DNA from 4 places in the Micromonospora sp. SD12 genome. Region 4 is predicted to be linked to each of the others. Evidence: riboswitches for the same ligand, from Rfam matches in the RefSeq annotation. Region 4 holds a riboswitch; each other region holds the start of a gene.
The links. Region 4 has a riboswitch for cyclic di-AMP ahead of ACTMS2_RS06760 (coiled-coil domain-containing protein). Riboswitches for the same ligand answer to the same signal wherever they lie in the genome.
Positions count from the first base shown of each region.

Region 1: linked by a shared signal. The riboswitch ahead of ACTMS2_RS02320 (NlpC/P60 family protein) and the one ahead of ACTMS2_RS06760 (coiled-coil domain-containing protein) in region 4 are both predicted to bind cyclic di-AMP.
Region 2: linked by a shared signal. The riboswitch ahead of ACTMS2_RS17580 (C39 family peptidase) and the one ahead of ACTMS2_RS06760 (coiled-coil domain-containing protein) in region 4 are both predicted to bind cyclic di-AMP.
Region 3: linked by a shared signal. The riboswitch ahead of ACTMS2_RS09425 (coiled-coil domain-containing protein) and the one ahead of ACTMS2_RS06760 (coiled-coil domain-containing protein) in region 4 are both predicted to bind cyclic di-AMP.

Region 1 is NZ_JBQHDF010000001.1:490,907-495,831, reverse strand. It holds gene ACTMS2_RS02330 (C40 family peptidase) at 1-405, shown strand, start outside; gene ACTMS2_RS02325 (N-acetylmuramoyl-L-alanine amidase) at 470-2,491, opposite strand; cyclic di-AMP (ydaO/yuaA leader) riboswitch at 2,730-2,863, shown strand; gene ACTMS2_RS02320 (NlpC/P60 family protein) at 2,876-3,916, shown strand; gene dcd (dCTP deaminase) at 3,971-4,549, opposite strand; gene ACTMS2_RS02310 (pyridoxamine 5'-phosphate oxidase family protein) at 4,628-4,925, shown strand, end outside.
Region 2 is NZ_JBQHDF010000008.1:78,538-83,462, forward strand. It holds gene ACTMS2_RS17575 (acyltransferase family protein) at 194-1,423, shown strand; cyclic di-AMP (ydaO/yuaA leader) riboswitch at 1,778-1,918, shown strand; gene ACTMS2_RS17580 (C39 family peptidase) at 2,149-3,000, shown strand; gene ACTMS2_RS17585 (alpha/beta fold hydrolase) at 3,106-3,849, shown strand; gene ACTMS2_RS17590 (CDP-glycerol glycerophosphotransferase family protein) at 3,869-4,925, opposite strand, start outside.
Region 3 is NZ_JBQHDF010000003.1:527,519-532,443, reverse strand. It holds gene ACTMS2_RS09435 (1-phosphofructokinase family hexose kinase) at 1-570, opposite strand, end outside; gene ACTMS2_RS09430 (SRPBCC family protein) at 745-1,224, shown strand; gene ACTMS2_RS09425 (coiled-coil domain-containing protein) at 1,257-2,336, opposite strand; cyclic di-AMP (ydaO/yuaA leader) riboswitch at 2,350-2,481, opposite strand; gene ACTMS2_RS09420 (cation diffusion facilitator family transporter) at 2,635-3,552, opposite strand; gene ACTMS2_RS09415 (HelD family protein) at 3,630-4,925, opposite strand, start outside.
Region 4 is NZ_JBQHDF010000002.1:638,026-642,950, reverse strand. It holds gene ACTMS2_RS06770 (helix-turn-helix transcriptional regulator) at 1-141, opposite strand, end outside; gene ACTMS2_RS06765 (carbonic anhydrase) at 365-1,111, shown strand; gene ACTMS2_RS06760 (coiled-coil domain-containing protein) at 1,233-2,249, opposite strand; cyclic di-AMP (ydaO/yuaA leader) riboswitch at 2,253-2,384, opposite strand; gene ACTMS2_RS06755 (YibE/F family protein) at 2,551-3,900, opposite strand; gene ACTMS2_RS06750 (hypothetical protein) at 4,291-4,902, shown strand.

The sequences.
Region 1 (4,925 bases), on a different contig from region 4:
CTGCCGGTCACGACCGTCAAGACGGAGAAGTGCCCGACCATCAACGGCGTGGTCAGCGACGCGGCCCGCACCGCGATCCGTACCGCCTGCGCGCAGGTCGGCGACCCGTACGTCTGGGGTGCCACCGGCCCGAACTCGTTCGACTGCTCCGGTCTCACCCAGTACGCCTACAAGGCGGCGGGGATCCACCTGACGCACTTCACGGGTGCGCAGTGGAACGAGGGCAAGGCCATCCCGCGTTCCGAGGCGCGCCCGGGTGACCTGGTCTTCTTCTTCAGCGACCTGCACCACGTCGGCCTCTACCTCGGCAACGACAAGATGGTGCACGCGCCCCGGGCCGGCAAGCCGGTCAACGTCTCCAGCATCAACACCATGCCGGTGGCCGGGTTCCGCAGGCCCGGCTGATCCCGCGTACGCGACGAAAGAGCCCCCGGTCGGATCGACCGGGGGCTCTTCTCGTGCGGGTGGATCAGCGGGGCGCGCCCAGCGGGGAGGGCACCAGGTTCACGTCGTCCAGGTTGACGTACATGATCCGGTGACCGAACTGGATCTGCACGTACCGGTTGTCGCCGCGGACGACCGTCCGGTCACCCGGGGCGGAGCCGTCGAAGGTCACGGCCCGGTAGTACTCGCCGGGGAGCAGGTTGCCGACGGCGTACCGCTCACCGGCCGAGAGGGTGTACTGCAGCGGCGAGATCGCCTGGTACGGCACGCCCTCCGGGTACGCGGCCTGCTCCGGGTAGGCGCGGCCGTACACCGGGATGGTGGCCTTGCCGGCCTTCGGGGTCACCACGAGCCCGACGGACCACTTCGCCGTCGGCTTGGCGGCGGGGTTGTGGAACCACCCCTTCTGGCCGAGGTACCAGATGGCGGTCCAGTCGCCCCGCACCTCGGCCAGCGCGTACGTCTGTCCGGCCGAGACGCGGGCGCCGTGGTCGGAGACGTACATGGTGTTCGGGGTGCCGTCGGGCCGCAGCGCGATGTCGTTGAGCAGCGGCGCGTCGTGGCTCGGCGCGTTGTGCAGGAACAGCGCCGAGGAGCCGCGCAGCGGGCAGGGGGCGGTCGCCGGGGGCGGGTTCGGCACGCCCGGCGGCTGCCGGTTGCAGCCGGTGAACTGCGGCTGGTTGGTGGCGAAGTCCGGGTCGATGGTGACCAGCCCGGTGCGGTGCGTGCCGGTCGACTTGAACGGCGCCTTGAGCAGGTCGAAGTAGTGCGACCAGTTCCAGTACGGACCCGGGTCCCAGTGCATGCCGCGCACGGTCGAGGCGACGGTGCCGGGGACGTTGTCGTGCCCGATGATGTGGTTGCGGTCGAGCGGGATGTTGTACGCCCGCGCCAGGTGGCGGACCAGCTTGGCGGAGGTGCGGTACATCGCCTCGGTGTACCAGGTGCCGTGCCCCGCGAAGCCCTCGTGCTCGAGACCGATGGACTTCGAGTTCACGTACCAGTTGCCGGCGTGCCAGCCGACGTCCTTGGTCTTGATGTGCTGGGCGATGTGGCCGTCCACGGAGCGCAGGGTGTAGTGCCAGCCCACCCGCTTCGGGTCCTTGACCAGGTTGACGCTGGGACCGAAGTAGCCCTCGGTGTCGTGGATGACGATGTACTCGATCTTCTGCTCGACGGGCCGGTTCCCCAGGTCGTGGTTGCCGTAGTCGCCGAGCGTGGGGCCGTACTGCTGGTAGGGGGCCGGAATCCACTCGCAGGAGATGTCGCTCGGGCACTCCAGGCCGTCGGGCCGGGCGAGCTTGCGCAGGCGCAGCCGGTCCAGCCAGGAGCGCTCCGGCCGGACCGCGCTGCCGGCGAGCGTGACCCGCTGCCCGTCGTCGGTCAGCCGGCTGTCGCCCGTGGCGATGGTGGCGTACACCTCGTCGGCGAAGGCCGCCGCGGCGTCGGCGCTGTCCGCGCCGGAGTACCGGGCCACCGCGCCGTACCAGGCCGCGGGGTCGGTGCCGGCGCCGACCGGGGCGCCGATCTCCTTCTGGTACGCGGCCAGCAGCGCCGCGCCGCCCCGGATGTTCGTCGTGACGTCCGTGCGCAGCGCCTCCTCGCTGGCGCCGGTCAGCTCCGCGGCGGCGTCGACCGTACGGAGTGCCGCCTCGGCGGGCGGGGCGGCGGCCGGCGGCTCGTGGGCCTCGGCCAGGGACCGGCGGGAGTCGTCCCCGCGCGGGTCCTCGGTTCCCTCGTCGTGGTGGGTGCCGCCGGAGGCGGCGACGTGCTCGGCGTCGGTGAGGTGCATCGGTCCGTACCCGCCGCTGGTGCTCGGCGTGCCGGCGTTGGTGTCCCAGCGGGACTGCAGGTAGGAGACCCCGAGCAGGACGCTCTCCGGCACGCCGTACTCGGCCGCCGCGGCGGCGTACTGCTGCTGCCGGTCGGTCGTCGGCGCCGCGGCGGCGGCGGATCCGGCGGCGGTGAGCGGCGTTGCCGCCAGGGCGGCGGCCACGGCGGCGGCCAGCAGGACGCGTCTGCTCCTCGATGTCGCTGACAGGTGCATCAGACCCCCAGTTCGGGCGGGCAAAGGTGGGGCCACCTTCGCCCCGTCCACCGCCTCCGGTCAATACCTTTCCGTCAGACACTTCAGAAGGAAGAAAATCTTCGTCCTCCGGGTTGCGGATCCGCCGGGTCCTGGTGAGTACGGAGTGTCACCGCCCGGAGGGTTGCGGATCGATAACGGTCGTCTCTACTCTGGTCATTCGTCGGCCGGTGACAATCCGTCCACCCAGGGCGGTGACGGTCCGACACCGCCGAGTCGCTCACGAGCGAGCCGGGGACCCAGGTACCCGGGGTGAATCCGCAGCCCCTGCGGTAGGGCGCCCCTTCCCGCCCGAACCCGTCAGCTAACCCGGTAGGCGGTCCGGAAGAAGGAGTACGGAACCCGGTGGCACACCATGCCCCGCGGCCACCGTCGGTCCGGTCGGCCCCGGCCGATCCGACGACGGCTGCGCCGCGCCCACGCTGGTACCGCTGCACCACCGCCCTCGCCGCCCTGGCCGCGTTCGCCGTCGTCCTGACCGGCGGCGCCACGGCGGCCCACGCCGAACCGACGGTCGCCGAGATCGAGCGGCAGATCGACGAGGACTGGAACAAGCTCGAACCGGTCATCGAACGGCACAACGCCACCCGGCAGGACCTGGCCGCCAGGCGCAAGCAGGCCGACGCGCTCGCCGCGCAGATCGGGCCGCTGGAGAAGCAGGTCGACCAGGCGATGGAGAAGGTGGGCGCGCTGGCCGCCCGCGCCTACAAGGGCGAGAACGTCTCCGTCGTCAACGCCCTGCTGGGCAGCCGGTCGCCCGGCGAGATGGTCGGGCAGCTCGAACTGCTCGACCGGTTCGCCCAGCATCAGCAGCAGGACGTACGGCAGGTCGCCGAGCTGCGCGACCGGCTGGCCGCGAAGAAGGCGCCGCTGGACGAGATGGTCGCCCAGCTCAGCCGCACCGAGGCCCAGCTCGCGGCGAAGAAGAAGCAGATCAACGCCGAGATCGACCGGTTGCAGAAGCTGCGGCTGCGCGTCTACGGCAACGGCGGCGGCGGGCCGCTGCGTCCCGCCCCGTGCCCGGCCGGCTATCCCGGCGGTCCGGCCGGCACCGCCGTGAAGTTCGCCTGTGCCCAGATCGGCAAGCCCTACGTCTGGGGCGCCGAGGGGCCGAACTCGTACGACTGCTCCGGCCTGATGCTCGCCGCCTGGGCGAAGGCCGGGGTCTCGCTGCCGCACAACGCCGCGCAGCAGCGCCGGGCCACCGCGTCCGTCAGCCGGGGCGAACTGCGCCCGGGTGACCTGGTCTTCTACTACAGCGACCTGCACCACGTCGGCATGTACGTCGGCGGGGGCTGGGTGGTGCACGCCTCCCGCGCCGGGGTGCCGGTCAGGATGAAGAAGGTCGACGACGGCCCGATCCACAGCTACGGCCGACCCGGCTGACGTGCCCGGGGGGTCCCTGCCCGGCGGGGGCCCTCCGCGCGGCCGAGGGTCGGGTCAGCGCGTCGGCCAGGTGCGCCAGTGCTGCCAGGAGCGGCTCGGGGTCGGCCCGCGCTGCCCCTGGTAGCGGGAGCCGTAGACGGCCGAGCCGTACGGGTGCTGCGCCGGCGACGAGAGCCGGAAGATGCAGAGCTGGCCGATCTTCATGCCTGGCCAGAGGGTGATGGGCAGGTTCGCTACGTTGGACAGCTCCAGGGTCACGTGGCCGGAGAAGCCCGGGTCGATGAAGCCCGCCGTGGAGTGGGTGAGCAGGCCCAGCCGGCCCAGGCTCGACTTGCCCTCCAGGCGGCCGGCGAGCTGGTCGCCGAGCGAGATCACCTCCAGCGTCGAGGCGAGCACGAACTCGCCCGGATGCAGCACGTACGGCTCGCCCTCGGGCACCTCGACCATCGACGTGAGGTCGTCCTGCTGCTGCGCGGGGTCGATGTGGGTGTAGAGGTGGTTGTTGAAGACCCGGAAGAGCTTGTCCAGGCGTACGTCGATGCTGGACGGTTGCACCAGCGCGGGCTCGAACGGCTCCAGCGCGAGCGTCCCCGCCTCGATCTCGGAGGCCAGGTCGCGGTCGGAGAGCAGCATCCGCACACCTTAGCGAGCGACACGCGTGACCTGCGTGTCGGAGTGCGTCTTCGTACGTTTGTTCGATAGAATGCCGGCATGGCTTCCTGGTCCGAATTCGCCGCCGACGAGCCCCGCCTCGCCGACGGGATCCGCCTCCTCATGCAGCAGTACGGGCCGGGCTTCGGCTACCTGGCCACCGTCCGCGCCGACGGCGGTCCCCGGGTGCACCCGGTCTCCCCCGTGATCACCGACGAGGGGCTCTTCTGCTTCGTCGTCGACTCGCCCAAGCGGCGCGACCTCGAACGCGACGGCCGCTACGCGCTGCACTCCTTCCCGCCCGAGGAGAGCGACGACGAGGCCTACGTCGCCGGCCACGCCCGGCCGGTGACCGATC
Region 2 (4,925 bases), on a different contig from region 4:
GGAACGCGCGCCGCCTGGTGGGACGGAACGGACACTCACGGACGGGACGGAAAAGAGTCTCAGGGGCGCCGGGTAGGGTGCCCGGCGGGGCGGCGCCGACCGGTGGGCCGCCGACGGGCCCCGCGCAGGTGCCCGACGGGGCCGAGGAGGAGACGTACGTGCTGGTGACCCTGGGGATCTTCGGGATGCCGGCATGACGGGGACCGCGACCGACGCGCCGGCCGTCCGGCCCGCGTCCCCGGCCAGCCGCCTGCCGTCGCTGACCGGGCTGCGCTGGGTCGCCGCCCTGCTCGTCTTCGGTTTCCACGTCGCGACGATGGGCATCATCGCCGAGCCCGGCCACAAGGCCGTCGTGGACTGGGCCTTCGCCCTCGGCCTCTCCGGCGTGCAGTTCTTCTTCATCCTCAGCGGCTTCGTGCTGGTCTGGTCGGCCCGGCCCAGCGACACCCGCCGGGCGTTCTGGCGCCGCCGGGTGGCCAAGATCTGGCCGAGCCACGTGGTGCTGTGGGTGGCGGCCCTGGCGGTCGCGGCCTGGTTCGCCGACCCCGTGGACCGGGTCGTCGCGGTGGAGAACCTCTTCCTCCTCCAGGCTTGGGACCCCCGGCCGGGCCACTTCTACAGCATCAACACGGTCAGCTGGTCGCTGTCCTGCGAGTTCTTCTTCTACCTCTGCCTGCCGTTGGCCCTGCCGTTCATCCGCCGGGCCCGGCCGTGGGCGCTGTGGGCCGTCGTGGTCGCGGTGCCGCTGCTGATCCTGGCGCTCTGGCCGGCCCAGTCCCTGGTGCCGGAGGAGAGCCGCTGGTGGTTCACGCAGGTCTTCCCGCCGGTGCGGTCGCTGGAGTTCTGGATGGGCGTGGCCGCCGCCGAGCTGATGCGGCGCGGCCGGTGGCGGGGCCCGGGCCTGCCGGTGGCCAGCCTGGTCTTCGTGGCGACCTGGGTGCTCGCGGCGCAGTGGGTCCGTGCCGAACTGTGGGCGGCGCTGCTCTCGGTGGCGTACATCCTGGTCATCGCGGCGGCGGCGGACGCCGACGTGCGCGGGCGGCGCTCGCCGTGGCGGTCCCGCCCGATGGTCTGGCTCGGCGAGGTCTCCTTCGCCTTCTACCTGGTGCACGTCCTGGTGATGATCAGCGTCCTGCGGTTCACCGGCGACTGGGGCGTCGGGTTCCCCGGCTGGTGGGGGCTGGCGGTGGTGCTCGGCTTCCTGCTGGTCAACCTGGCCCTGGCCGCCCTGCTGCACCGCTTCGTCGAGACGCCCATGATGCGGCTGCTCACCCCGCGCAGGGCGGCCCGCCCGACGCCGCGGGACGGGGACGACGGCGGGAAGGACCCCGGCGCCTCCGGGCCGCCGCCGGGGCAGCGGGGCGACGCCGTGCCGCGTCCCCGGCCCGCCGACCACCCCGCGGCGTACGTCGACTCGCGCTGACCGCCCCGGCGCGGGCCGACCCGCCCGCGCGGCCAGCGCCCCGGGGCGGAATCCCACCCGTCGAGAAAGCCCGACCGTTTCCGTGACGCCGGTCACCGCGACGCCGAACCGGTCATCGGGCGCGGCCGGGTCGTTTCCCGCCGGGGTTTCGGGGTCGATGCCCGCCACTCGTCCCGTTGTCACCCTCGGGCGCCGGCAGAAACGGTCGTCCCATTGAGTCACGTCAGTGGTGAGGTGCCCGCAAAAATTGCGTCCCCATCAAGGTTTAAGCAGGTGGGGTGGGGTTGGCAGGGGGCGGACCGGCCAGTAATGTCGGCGCGTCCGGTGCGGTACCCGATCGTCCAGAGGCGACGCCGCACCGACCCGCCTAATCGTGAACGACGAGCCGGGGACCCAGTGCTTCGTGGGGTGAATCCGTGGGCCGCAGGCCTGTGGTAGGGCGTTCTTCCCGCCCGAATCCGTCAGCTAACCCGGTCGGCGGCGTCGGAAGGAGTTCCATCCCCGTGCAGCACCCACCCACCCCTCGGTTGTTCCGCCGTCTCCACGGCGCCGCGGTGCCCGCGCTCGCCCCTTCGCAGGTCGCGAGCTGACCGACCGGTCACCGTCCGTCGCCCGGCATCCCGGGCGCATTCCCTGAGTGGCCCACGACCCGCACGGACGCCCGTCCGCGCGGTCGGTCCGCCCTGCCCTCGGCGCGGACCGCCGGCCGCTCGCCCCCCGAGCCCGTGGAGGAAATCGTGAAGCACCACCTCAGGCGACAGCTACGTCGCCTCACGTCCGAGCGTTCGTACCAGTTGGCCGCCGCGTCCGCCGCGGCGCTCGTGCTGGCGTCGGGCACGGGCGCGCTGCTGGCCGGAGCCGACGAGGCCCCCGCCGCCGCGCAGGCCCCGGTCGCCGCGAGCGAGCCACGCGAGGACACCGCGGCCTCGCGCGGCCAGGCCCGGATCGCGACGGCCCCGTCCAGCGCGGCCCCGGCCACCGCCACCGCCACCGCCGCCCCCTCGGCCAGCGCCACCAGCACCGCCCCGGACCCGGACCTGACGCGCAAGCCGGAGCCGCCGAAGCCCCCGGCCGCGAAGAGCCTGGACTACGACTACCAGGCCCAGACCACGTTCTACAACTGCGGTCCGGCGGCCGTCCGGCACGCCCTCAGCGCCGCCGGCATCGCGCGCAGCCAGGACGCCCTCGGTGCCCAGCTGGGCACCGACCAGATGGGCACCGACTCGGCCCAGGACACCACCCGCGTGCTGAACGCGACGGTGAAGGGCGAGCCGTACCGGACCCGGATGATCCCCGGCGGCGCCGCCACCCCGGCGCAGATGGACCGGCTCCAGGCCGACGTCGTCGCGGCCATCGGTGACGGGCGGGGCGTCGTGGTGAACGTCGCGGGAAGCGCCACGGACACCGACGGCGGCTGGCACTCGTTCCCCGGCGGCCACTACATCGCCGTGGTCGGCTACCAGGACGAGGGACGGCTCGTGAAGATCGCCGACTCGGCGAACCCGGCGACCGCGTCGTACTGGATGAGCACCATCGCCCTGGCGAACTGGGCTGCCACCCGCGGCTACTCCGCCTGAGCGATCCCGACGGGCGTCGGCCCCCCACCCCGGGGGCCGGCGCCCGCTGTCGTGTCCGGGTCACGGCCCTCGCCCGGCGCCCCGGTCGGTGACAGACTGCGCGGCATGGTCGATGAATCGGGTGACCGCGACGGCCGGCGCGTGCTTCTGCTGCTGCACGGCATGGGTGCGACCGGCGACGTGTGGCTGCCCTGCGCGTCGCTGCTGGAGCGTCGCTGGGCGGGACGGTGGCTGGCGCCGGACCTCGCCGGCCACGGCTGGTCGCCGCCGCTGCCGGAGTACTCGTTCGCGGGGCTGGCCGGGCGGATCGCCGCCGGGCTGACGGCGGGCGACCGGCTCGTCGTGCTGGGGCACTCCCTCGGCGGGGTGGTCGGGCTGGCGCTCGCCGCCCGCGGCGCCGGGGTTCCGGTCGAGGCCGTGGTCGGCGTCGGCATCAAGGCGGTCTGGTCGCCGGCCGAGCTGGCGAAGGCGGGTGAGCTGGCGGCCCGTCCGGTGACCTGGTTCGCGAGCCGGGACGAGGCGGCCCGCCGCTACCTGCGGGTGGCCGGCCTGACCGGGCTCTTCGCACCGGACCATCCCGTCGTGGAGGCCGGGCTGCGGCAGGTCGACGGCCGCTGGCGGCTGGCGATGGACCCCGCCGCGTTCGACGTGGGCGAGCCGGAGCTGCCCGCGCTGCTGGCGGCGACCGACGTGCCGGTGCTGCTGGCCCGTGGCGAGCACGACCCCATGGTCACCGACGCTCAGCTCAAGGAGCTGGGCGTGCCGGTCGCCACCCTGCCCGGCCTCGGGCACAACGCCCACGTGGAGGCCCCCGGGACGGTCCTGGACCTCGTCGAGCCGTACCGCTGACCGTCCCCGCCGGGGCGGGTCAGGTGGCGGGGGAGAGCGTCGCCTCGTCCGGGTCGACCGGCAGGCCGGGCCCGCCGGCGGTACGCGGGGCCGGCGGGTTCCAGCCCTCGTCGAGCTGCCGCCGCGCGGCCGTCAGGAACGCCTCGGCGTACGACTCGGCGGGGAAGTCGCCCAGGTAGCGGCTCCGGGTGACCCAGCGGGCGGAGGCCAGCGGATCGGTGTCCAGCAGCGCGGTCAGCACCTCGTCCGCGTTGGACATGTCGCGCCGCAGCACGTAGCCCGATCCGGCGAGCGGGAACTGCTCGCAGAACCGGTCGCCGGAGCCCACCATGTCGGTCACCGCGTACGGCTTGCCGGAGTAGAGGTAGTCGGAGATCACCCCGGACACGTCGGAGATCAACGCGTCCGAGCGGTTCACGCACTCGGTCAGGGTCAGCTCCCGGCTGGCGGCGGCGCCGAAGACGTGCTGCCGGCCGCTGCGCGCCCGGTCGGCGGCCAGCAGTTCGGTGAGCCGGCCCAGCTGCCGGGCGGACGCCGGGTTCTGCGAGGTGTACGGGTGGGCCCGCAGGATCACCGTCGCGCCCCGGTCGAGCAGCCGGCGCAGCAGCGTCTCGGCCACCGGCAGGGAGCAGTAGTTCGCGTCCGCGTTGTGCCCGGTCCAGGTCGGCGTGTAGAGCACGGTCGGGTCGGCCCGGCCGTGCGCCGGCTCGGGGCGTACCTCGATCGACTCGACCTGCGGGCGGCCGACGACGACGAACTTCTCCGCCGGGATGTCCACCCCGGCGCGGGCGTACCGGTCGATGGCGGCCTGGCCGGCGACGAAGATCCGGTCGAAGATCGCCGAGACGGGGTTGGCGCTGGGCGCCTTGTCGCTGTCGCCGTGGTGCAGTTGGACGTGGGTCAGCTGGGTGAAGCGGATGCAGTGGCTGTTCTTCGCGCCGTGGTTGACGTAGAAGGCCACCCGCAGGCTGGGCACCAGCGCCTCGTCCATCGCCCTGGTGGTGGGGCAGTAGACCACGGGAGCGCTGGTGGCCGCCGCGATCAACGGCAGGAACTCCGGCTCGCGCACCATCACC
Region 3 (4,925 bases), on a different contig from region 4:
GCGGCCGTCGGCGATCAGCTCCTCATGGCTGATCTTGAGGAAGAAGACGCCGCTGTCCAGCACGGCGTCGAGGTGCTCGCCGCAGAGGTCGACCACCACCCGGCTGCCGTTGGCCCCGAGGTCGGCGGCGAACCGCCGGTAGAGGTCGGCCGGGACCAGCGACGGCTCGTTCGGCCCGCTCAGCACGCTGACCGTGGCGCGCAGGCCCTCGCCGAGCGCCAGGTTGTAGAGCTCGTCCAACTCGTGCCGGCTGAGCGGCTGACCTGGCACGTCCACGATCTCCTGCCGGGAGCCCTCGCGGCGGTCGTGCACGTACCCGCCGCTGCCGGAGTCGCGTACCACGACCTTCAGGTTGACCCCCTCGCTGACGAGCAGGGGCTCCAGCACCTGGCCGATCTCGCCCCCGAGGGCGGTGCAGAGCACCACGTCGACGCCGAGCGACATCACCATCCGGGCCTGCCAGACGCCCTGCCCGCCGGGGTGCAGGTGCAGCTCCGCGGCGTCGCTGGGCTGGTCGACGGTCACCGTCAGCCGGGGCGTGGGCGCGAAGACCATCACGTGCCCGCTCATCCGTCGTACCCGTTCATGCGCCCACCCCTGACCAGTACGTGCCGTGACCATCCATCAGCTGACCGTAGTGGGCCCGCCAGCCGGACGTCCGCACTCCGGGCGGGATCGGCGCGGCGTTGCCAGGGCGCCCGGCATACGCGACGATCGGGCGACCATCGGCGGTGGGGAGACGGCGTGCTCAGGCGGAGTTCCTTCAGCTACACCGTCCAGGCGCGCTGCTCCATGGCGCGGGCCGCGGCGTTGCTCGTCGATCCGAGGAGGCAGGAGGGCCTGCATCCGCTGATCGTCCGGGTCCGGCGGGTGCCGCCCCGCCCCGGTGCCCGGGCCAGCTACGACATCACCGACCGGCTGGCCGCCGGGCCGCTACGGCTGCCGATCACCTACCGGGCCGACGTCCTGGTCGACGAGCCCGACGAGATCGTCACCGTGGCCCGGCAGTGGCCCGCCACCACGGTGCGCAACCACACCCGGCTGCGGGCGGAGCCCGACGGCGTGGTCCGCGTCGACGTGGACATCACCCTCGCCGCGCCCGCGCCGCTCTTCGGCTACGCGTTCCGCCAGGCGCGCGCCGCCCACCTCGGACTGGCCGCGCGCCTCGCTGCTGTCCTCGACGGTGCCGCACCGCAGCCGCCACCCGCCGACACGCCCCGGTGACCCGCGCCGGGCGGGGCACCGGGGCGTGGGCGTCAGTAGACCGACAGGTGCACGTGGTTGGTGTGGTCGCTGGACGGGTCGCCGTTGGCCCCGCTGTACGACTTCCACCCGCTGCTCGGCAGCCAGATCTGCCGGTACCAGATCACGTAGAGCACGGCGAGCCGGTCGGCGTTGCGCACGTAGAACGCCGCCAGGTTGTTGCCGTACGTCCGGTCACCGCCGGTGGCGTCGCCGCCGAAGCCGCCCTTCTGGGCCGCGAAGTCGCACGCCCGGCCCTTCGGGTGCTCGCCGGAGCCGCCGGGGCGGTAGCAGGAGACGTAGCGGGTGAAGCCCGCCGCCTTGGCCTGGTTGAGCGCGTGTAGCGTGCGCGGCGTGATGCAGCCGTTGGCGGGGGTGGGGTCGTTGACGCTGCACGACTCGCGCGGCCAGGAGCCGTCGGAGTTGCGTGGCGCCGCCTTCGCCGTCTTGCTGGAGGTGCCGCCCGGCGAGCCGCCCCCGCCCGCGGACTGTCGCTGTTGCTGCTTCTGGTTGGCGACCGTCAGCGCCCGTTCGGCCTGCTCCTTGCGCTTGGCCATCACGGTGACCTGCTTGCGCTGCTCCCGGATCTCGCCGTCCAGGGCGAGCTTCGTGCGCGCGGCCTCGTCCCGGGTCTGCTGGAGCTCGCGCAGGGCCCGGTCCTCCTTGGCGGCCACCGCGTCGAGGGCGGCGGCGCGGTCCATGAAGCCGTCCGGCGAGCCGCTGTTGAGCAGGGCGGACGCCACGCTGAGCCGGCCGGTGCGGTAGGCGGCCCCCGCGATCTCGCCGACCTTGGCGCTGCGCGCCGTCAGCTCGACCTCGGTGGTCTTGAGCTGGGCGGCGAGCTGCTGCTGCCGTTTGGCCGACGTGGCGAGGGCGCGCTTGGCGTCGAGGTAGCCCTTGCTGGCGGCCTCGAGTTGGGCCCGCAGGGCGGGCGTGCCGCCCTCCTCGTCCTGGCCGGGGGCGGCGGCGAGCAGGCCGGCGCGGGTGGCGGCCGCCGCCGGGGCGGCGGTGACCGGGGCCACCGCGGCGCCGAGGGCGAGCATCGTGGTGATCAGGGCCGCCGTCCGGGCGGCACGTCGTCGTACAGGTGCCATCACTGGCATACACGTGTCCTTCCGTCAGCCGCCGACCGGGTTAGCTGACGGGTTCGGGACGGAAGATCCCTACCGCTGACGCGGATGCACCCCACGAACATGGTTCCCCGGTTCGCCCCGCCGGGCGATTAGGCGGCGGCCACCGCCGGCACCGGTGGGTGCCGCCTGGCGGAGGCCGAAGCCGAGCCTACCGGTGCCGGTGTGACTGCTGCAGCGCAGGTGACGCACGGTGCATGTCCACTAACAGTCAAATCCGGCATAAGGCAACAATACTCTCCCAGATTTAAGGTTGTCCTCATTACCACTCGACCGCCCCGCAAGCCCCTGGCGACGCTCCCGGCTCGATCTGCAACGTGGCGTGCTCGATCTGGAAGTCGTCGTGCAGGGCGGCCCGGGCGGCGCCCAGCACCGCGCCGACCTCCGCGTCGGGTGTCATGGTCAGGTGCGCCGAGGCCACCTCCATCCCGGAGGTCAGCGTCCAGACGTGCAGGTCGTGCACCTCGGCGACGCCGGGCACGGCGGCCAGCCGGTCGTGCACGGCCGTGACCTGGAGGTGCTCCGGCGCGGCCTGGACCAGGATGCGCAGCGCCGCCCGCCCGAGCCGCCAGGTGCGCGGCAGGATGAACAGCCCGATCGCGACGGCCACCAGCGGGTCGGCCCACCACCAGCCGGTGGTGGTGATCAGCAGGGCCGCCGCGATCACGCCGAGTGACCCCAGCAGGTCGCCGAGGACCTCCAGGTACGCGCCGTGGACGTTGATGCTCTCCTTCGCCCCCGAGCGCAGCAGGGCGAAGGCGCCGATGTTGGCGAGCAGGCCGAGTACGGCGACCACCAGCATCGGGCCGGCCAGCACCTCCGGCGGGTCGCCGAAGCGGCGTACCGCCTCGATCACGACGTAGACCGCGACGCCGGAGAGCAGCACGGCGTTGGCCAGGGCGGCGAGCACCTCCAGCCGGTAGAGGCCGAACGTGCGCTGCGGATCGCCGCCCGCCCGCCGGGTCGCCGAGATCGCGGCGAGCGCCATGCCGATGCCGAGCACGTCGGTGAACATGTGCCCGGCGTCGCTGAGCAGGGCCAGCGAGCCTGTCCGGAAGGCGGCCACCGCCTCCACCACCATCAGGCCGGCGAGCAGACCGAACGCCGCCCAGAGGCGGCCCCGGTGGCGGTGTGCGGCGTTCGCCACCGACCCGTGGTGGTGGTCATGACCTGCGCCCACGCGCCCATCCTCCCTCTGGGGGTCCGGATTCGCGTTCAATTTATGCTCACATCGCTATGTATGCAAGTAACGGATCCTCAGCCGGTCGGGTCGACGGTGGTCAGCCGCTGGGTGGCCCGGGACAGCGCCACGTAGAGCGTCCGTACGCCCGACCCCGGGTCGGCCCGGATCTCGCTCGGGGCGACGAGGACGACCCCGTCGTACTCCATGCCCTTGGCCTCCAGGCTGGTCACCACCTGAAGGCGCGGCGCGGCCAGGCCGGCCAGCCAGCCGGCGACCTCGTCGCGGCGGGGCACGGGCGTGATCACGCCGACCGTGCCCTCGACCTCGGCGAGCAGCGCCGTGGTCGCCGCCGTGGCGGCTGTCTCCAGCTCCGCCGGCGGCACCACCAGCGCGACCGGGTCGACGCCGGTGGACCGCACCGCCCTGGGCAGCGGGAGGTCCGGATGCAGCCGGCGGATCTCGGCCGCCGCCACCGCGAAGATCTCCGCCGAGTTGCGGTAGTTGGTGGTGAGGGTGAAGTGGTGCCGCTTGCGCCGGCCCAACGCCTGGTCCCGGGCCCGGGTCAGCTCCTCCGCCTCGCCCGTCCACGCCGTCTGGGCCGGGTCGCCCACCACGGTCCAGGAGGCCAACCGGCCGCGCCGGCCGATCATGCGCCACTGCATCGGCGAGACGTCCTGCGACTCGTCGACCACCACGTGCGCGTACTCCCGGTAGTCCTCCGGGCGTTCCCGGGCCGCCTCGCGGGCGGCGCGCTGCCGGTCGGCGAAGGTGCTCAGCTCGCGGACGCCGCCGGCCAGCTGGAACGGGTCCCGCTTCGCCCGGGCGGGCTTCATCGGCTTGCCGAGCAGGGCGTCCAGCTCGTCGAGCAGCGCGATGTCGGCGATCGTCAGCCCGGCGGTGTCGAGGCTGCGGTACGCGTCGGCCAGCAGCCGGATCTCGGCGCGGGACAGGATGCCGGCGGCGTAGCGGTGCAACCGGTCCGGGCGGGCCAGCCAGCCCAGCACGTGCCGGGGGTGCAGCCGGGGCCACCACGCCTTGAGGAACTCCCGGAACTCCGGCCGCTCGGCGATCTCGTCCTCGAACGCGCGCTGCTCGGGCAGCCGGCCGACGCCCAACCTGCGGGCCTGCGCCCAGAGCGCCGCGAAGACCCCGTCGAAGCCGGCCCGGCGCACCTCGTTGCGCCGGGCGCCGCGAGGCATCGCCCGGTCCCGGATGCCGTCCAGCTCGCGGCGCTCCAGCCGGAGCAGCGCGCCCCGGTAGAGCAGGCGCAGCTCGGTCGGGCCGTCCGGCACCGCGTCCCGGACCGCCCGCTCCAGCACCCGTCGCATCCGCAGGGAGCCCTTGACCGCCGCCACGGCCGGTCCATCGGT
Region 4 (4,925 bases):
GGTGACGCCCACCTCGTCGGCGACATCGCGGAGCCGGGCGGTGGGGTTGCGGGCGATGGCGAGCAGCACGTGCCCGTGGTTGGTGAGGAACGTCCAGTTACGGGTGCTCCCGTTCTCCCCAGTCGTCGCCATGCCCGCCATCGTATGGCCCCTCCCGCGTGCCCGCCGCGCGCCCTCGCGCGCTGGCCGACGCGCGAGCGCGTGAACCGCCGGCCGGCTGGCGTAATGAGCGCGCCGACGAACATATGAAATGGATATCACGCATACCTTGACGTACCTTGCAGTGCGTGTGACCGTGGTGGCAGCCCGCGTCCAGCGTCGGCCCGGGTGACCAGGCCGTTCACGTCAGGGAGCGAGGTGTGGGATGAGTCGTCCCGGATCGCCAGGCAGTCAACCGGGCCCGGAGCGGACGCTTTCGGTGTCGACCACGGGCACCGCCCCGGCCGACGCCGGCACCGCCCCGGTCGTCCCCGGGAGTCCCGAGCAGGCGCTCGCCGAGCTGCACGCGGGCAACCGGCGGTTCGTGACCGGCGCGCCGCGCCACCCCAACCAGGACGCCGGGCACCGCGCCGCGGTCGCCGACGGGCAGCACCCCTTCGCGGTGATCGTCGGCTGCTCCGACTCCCGCCTCGCGGCCGAGATCATCTTCGACCGTGGCCTGGGTGACCTCTTCGTGGTCCGCACCGCCGGGCACACCATCGGCCCCGAGGTGCTGGGCAGCGTCGAGTACGCCGTCACCGTCCTGGGCACGCCCCTGGTGGTGGTGCTCGGGCACGACTCCTGCGGGGCCGTCCAGGCGGCGCGCGCGGCGGACGCCACCGGCACCTCGCCGGTCGGACATCTCTGCGCCGTGGTGGACGCCGTGGTGCCCAGTCTGCGGCGGGCCGCCGCCGAGGGCGTGGAGGACATCGACGGGATCGTCGACATCCACATCGCGCACACCGTCGAGGCGATGCTGGACCGTTCCGCCGTCCTTGCCGCGGAGGTGGCCGCCGGCCGCTGCGGGGTGGTCGGCATGTCGTACCGGCTGACCGCCGGCGAGGTGCGGACGGTGGCCGCCGTGCCCGCCCGTACGGTCGACGCGCCGGAGCCGGCCGCCAGCGCCGCCTGATCCTCCCGCCGACCCGTCCCGACCGGTCGTCGTCGGGCCGCACGACGACACAGGGCCGCTCCCGCGTCCGGCGGGGGCGGCCCTGTGTCGGTCCCGGCTTCGCCGGCCCGTGGGCGGGCGGCTAGAGCAGTGACACGTGCACGTGGTCGGTGTGGTTCGACGGGCCGCTGTAGGAACTCCAGCCCGTCGCCGGGAACCAGATCTGCCGGTTCCAGATCACGTAGTAGATGCCGAGCCGGTCGGCGTTGCGGACCAGGAACGCGGTCAGGTTGTTGCCGTACATGTAGGTGTCGTCGTTGTGCCAGGGAGAGAAGCCGCTCCTCTGCAACGACCAGTCGCAGGCCCGGCCCTTCGGATGCTCGTACGGCCCGCCGGAGCGGTAACAGCCGACGAACCGGTTGAAGCCGACCCGCTTGACCTCCTTGTACATGTGCAGCGTGCGCGCGGTGATGCAGCCGGAGGTGGTGGGGTCGTCCTCGGTGCACCCCAGGGGCTTCCAGTCGCCGTCGGCCGTACGTCCCGGCGCGATCTTCGCCACCGGCGAGGTGGCGACCACCTTGCCACTGGTCAGACCCCTGCCGCCGACCAGCGCGAGTGCCTTCTCCGCCTCCCGCTTGCCGCGCGCCATCTCGTTCGTCAGCTTCTGCTGCTCGCGGACCTCGGCGTCGAGCGCCAGCTTCGCCTGCTCGGCGCGGTTCTTGACCGCGTTCACCTCGGCGAGCTTCTTGGAGTTGACCAGGTTCAGCTCGTCGAGGGCGGCGGCACGCTTGACGAACGAGTCGGGGCTGGCGGTGTCCAGCAGCATCGACACCGCGCCGATCCGTCCCGTCCGGTAGGACTGGGCGGCGATCTGACTGACCTGCGGCGCCAGCGCGTTCAGCTCGGCCTGTGCCCGGTTGACCTCCAGAGCCAGTTCGAGCTGGCGCTTCTTCGACTTCTCCAGCTTCGCCTTGGCCTGCACATAGGACCGGTTGCGGGCCTCGATCAGGTCGTCGAGCAGCTTGGGCTCGTCGTCGCCGTGGCCGGAGGGCTTGGGTGGGGTGGGCGCGGCCACCGCCGGGAGAGGCCCGGCGAAGACCGCCAGGGCGGCGAGTACGGCCACCACGGGCGTCAACCAGCGGCGTAGGGGTGCCGTCACAGTTTTCCCTTCCGTCGACCGCCGACCGGGTTAGCTGACGGGTTCGGGGCGGAAGTGGCCCCTACCGCTGTCGCGGATTCACCCCACGTGCCTGGGTCCCCGGCTCGCCTGGCGGCGATTGGGCGGCGGCACCGCAGGCGCCGCTGCGCGCCTTCGGCGGTGACCGGCAGCGAGGTTACCCGAGAGCACTCCCGGGGATCTACGTCCCTAAGCCGACTAAATGCGTTATTTCGTAATGGCTGACGGTGACCAGTGACGCGTCTATCAGGGCGGGAACCATGATCCGTCACGCAGAGGAGTGTCACCATGCGGTGTCCGTTCTCCTGTTCTGGTCGGGCCATCCGGCGGGGGCGGCGGACGGCGTGTCTCCGCGCGGTCCGCTGAGCGCCTCCAGCGCCTCGGACCGGTCGGCCGCCGGCCGGGGCGTCGGCGCGGGCGCGGCGGCCTCGCGGTCGGTGGGCTCCCCGGCCCGCCGGCCCGCCGTGGTCACCAGGGCCGCCAGGCCGGTGGTCAGCGGCACGGCGGCGATCAGCCCCAGGGTGGCGACCGCGCTGCGGACGATCTCCTGGGCGAGGAACTCGCTGGTGAGAAGCTGGGTCACCGCCCGCGAGTCGGCGGTGAGCAGGAGCAGCACCGGCAGCGAGGCGCCGGCGTACGCCAGCACGATCGTGTTCACCGTCGAGGCGATGTGCGCCCGCCCGACCCGGGTCGCCGCCCGGTAGAGCTGCCTGCGGGACAGTCCCGGGTTGGCGTGCGCCAGTTCGGTGACGGTGGCGGCCTGGGTGACCGTGACGTCGTCGAGCACCCCGAGGGAGCCGATGATGATGCCGGCCAGCAGCAGCCCGTGCAGGTCGACGTCGGCCTGGTACATCGACAGCGTGGTGGCGTCCTCGGAGCCGAAGCCGGTCAGGTGGGCCGCGGCGGTGGCGATGGTGCCGAGGACGCCGGTCAGCACCAGGCTGCCCAACGTGCCGAGTACGGCGACCGAGGTCTGCGCGGTCACGCCGTGGGTCAGGTAGAGCACCACGAACATGATCAGGGCGGCGCCGACGACCGCGACCAGGAGCGGTGGGCTCCCGGCGCTGATGCCGGGCAGCACGAAGGTCAGCAGGATGGCGAAGCTCGCCGCCAGGCCGGCCAGCGCGGCCAGCCCCCGCCACCGCCCGAAGGCGACGATCGCGGCCGCGAAGAGCGCCACCAGCCAGACCAGCGGCTTGCCGCGCTGGTGCTCCGCGATGTTGTAGGAGCTGGCCGTGGGATCGGCGGGGTCGATGAGCTCGACCAGGATGATCTCGTCGTCCACGGCGACGGTCGGCGCACCGGGGCCGGCCGGGACCGGCGTCTGGACCTGCTGGCCGGCGTCGGGGCCGTCCTCGACCCGTACGGTGACGGTGCCGCAGGGGCCCCGCGGGGCGTCGGGGCTGCCCTCCGGCACCTCCGGGGCCGGCGGGCACGGCTCCGTCACCACCCGGGTCACGGTGCCGTGGTAGCGGGGCGGCTCGGTGCCGGCCGCGGGGTCGGGCGCGTCCCACGGCCACAGCACCAGGGCGGCGATCAGCGTGGCGACGAAGAGGGGCACCACCGTCGCGACGAGGATCCGCCGCACCCTGGGCGGGGCGGACGGAGCGGGACGGGTGTGATCGGCGCCCAACGTGTGTCTCCCAACGAGTCCAGGGCGGGGTACGGGCCGGCGGGCCGGTCGGTTCAGCGTCGCCACGGGGGTGGGGCGGGGAACCGCCTCCACGTGGCGGTGTGGTCACGTGCCGTGGTCGTCGGCTCCCGTCCGGCGACGGGTGGTCGGCGCCGTCGCCCGGTGGGGGGCGCGGGGCGGGTGGTGCGGAGTCCGGAGGGCCACCGGCCGAATGGTAGCCACCCCGGCATCGGGGGCGCAGGTCGTGTGGGTGGTGTCGCGACGCGACCTTCGCCGCACAGGTCCGGCCCGCCCACACGCGTGACCTACGCGCGCCCGGCCCGCACACGTGCGGAGGCCCGCCGCGGGTGCTACCCGTGCGGAACGGGTCGACGCGCTAGCGTGACGGATGTGTGGACGACGGTGACGGCGGCGCGGGGCGCGCGGCTCCTGCTGCTCGTCGGCACGCTGCTCGGGTTGGCCGCGATGCACACGATCGGCCACGACTCGCACCAGACCGGTCATTCCGCGAACCCGTCGGCGCACATCGCCGTCGCGCCCGTCCCGCACGCCGTCCTCGCGCCGGTCCGGCACGCAGCCGTCCCGCCCGTCCCGCATGCCGCTGTCGCGCTCGTCGCGTACGTGCCGCACGCCGCCCTCGCGTCCATCGCCTCCGCCGCGCCCGCCGCGCCCGCGCTCGTGCCGCCTTCGCGGGACGTCGCCGCTCCGCACGCCGTCGGGGCGGCCCTCCAGGCCGTGGTGGGCTGTCCCGGGGGCTGCGCCTCCGAGGAACTGCTGCCTGCGGGCGGCGGCACGGGGGGAGGGCTGCCCGGGTGGGGCGTGTGCCTGGCCGTGCTGGGCGCGTTCGCGGCCACGCTGCTGCTGGCGGCGCTGCTGTCGGTCCGCGTACGCGCCGTCGGCCCGACCGGGGGCGGTTCGGTCGGCGCCTTCCCGCCGCCCCGGGCCCCGCCGCCCCGGCCGGTCGGTCTGCGGCTCGCCACGGTCTCGGTGCTGCGCAGGTAGGACGCGTTCGACGCGGGTGCGGC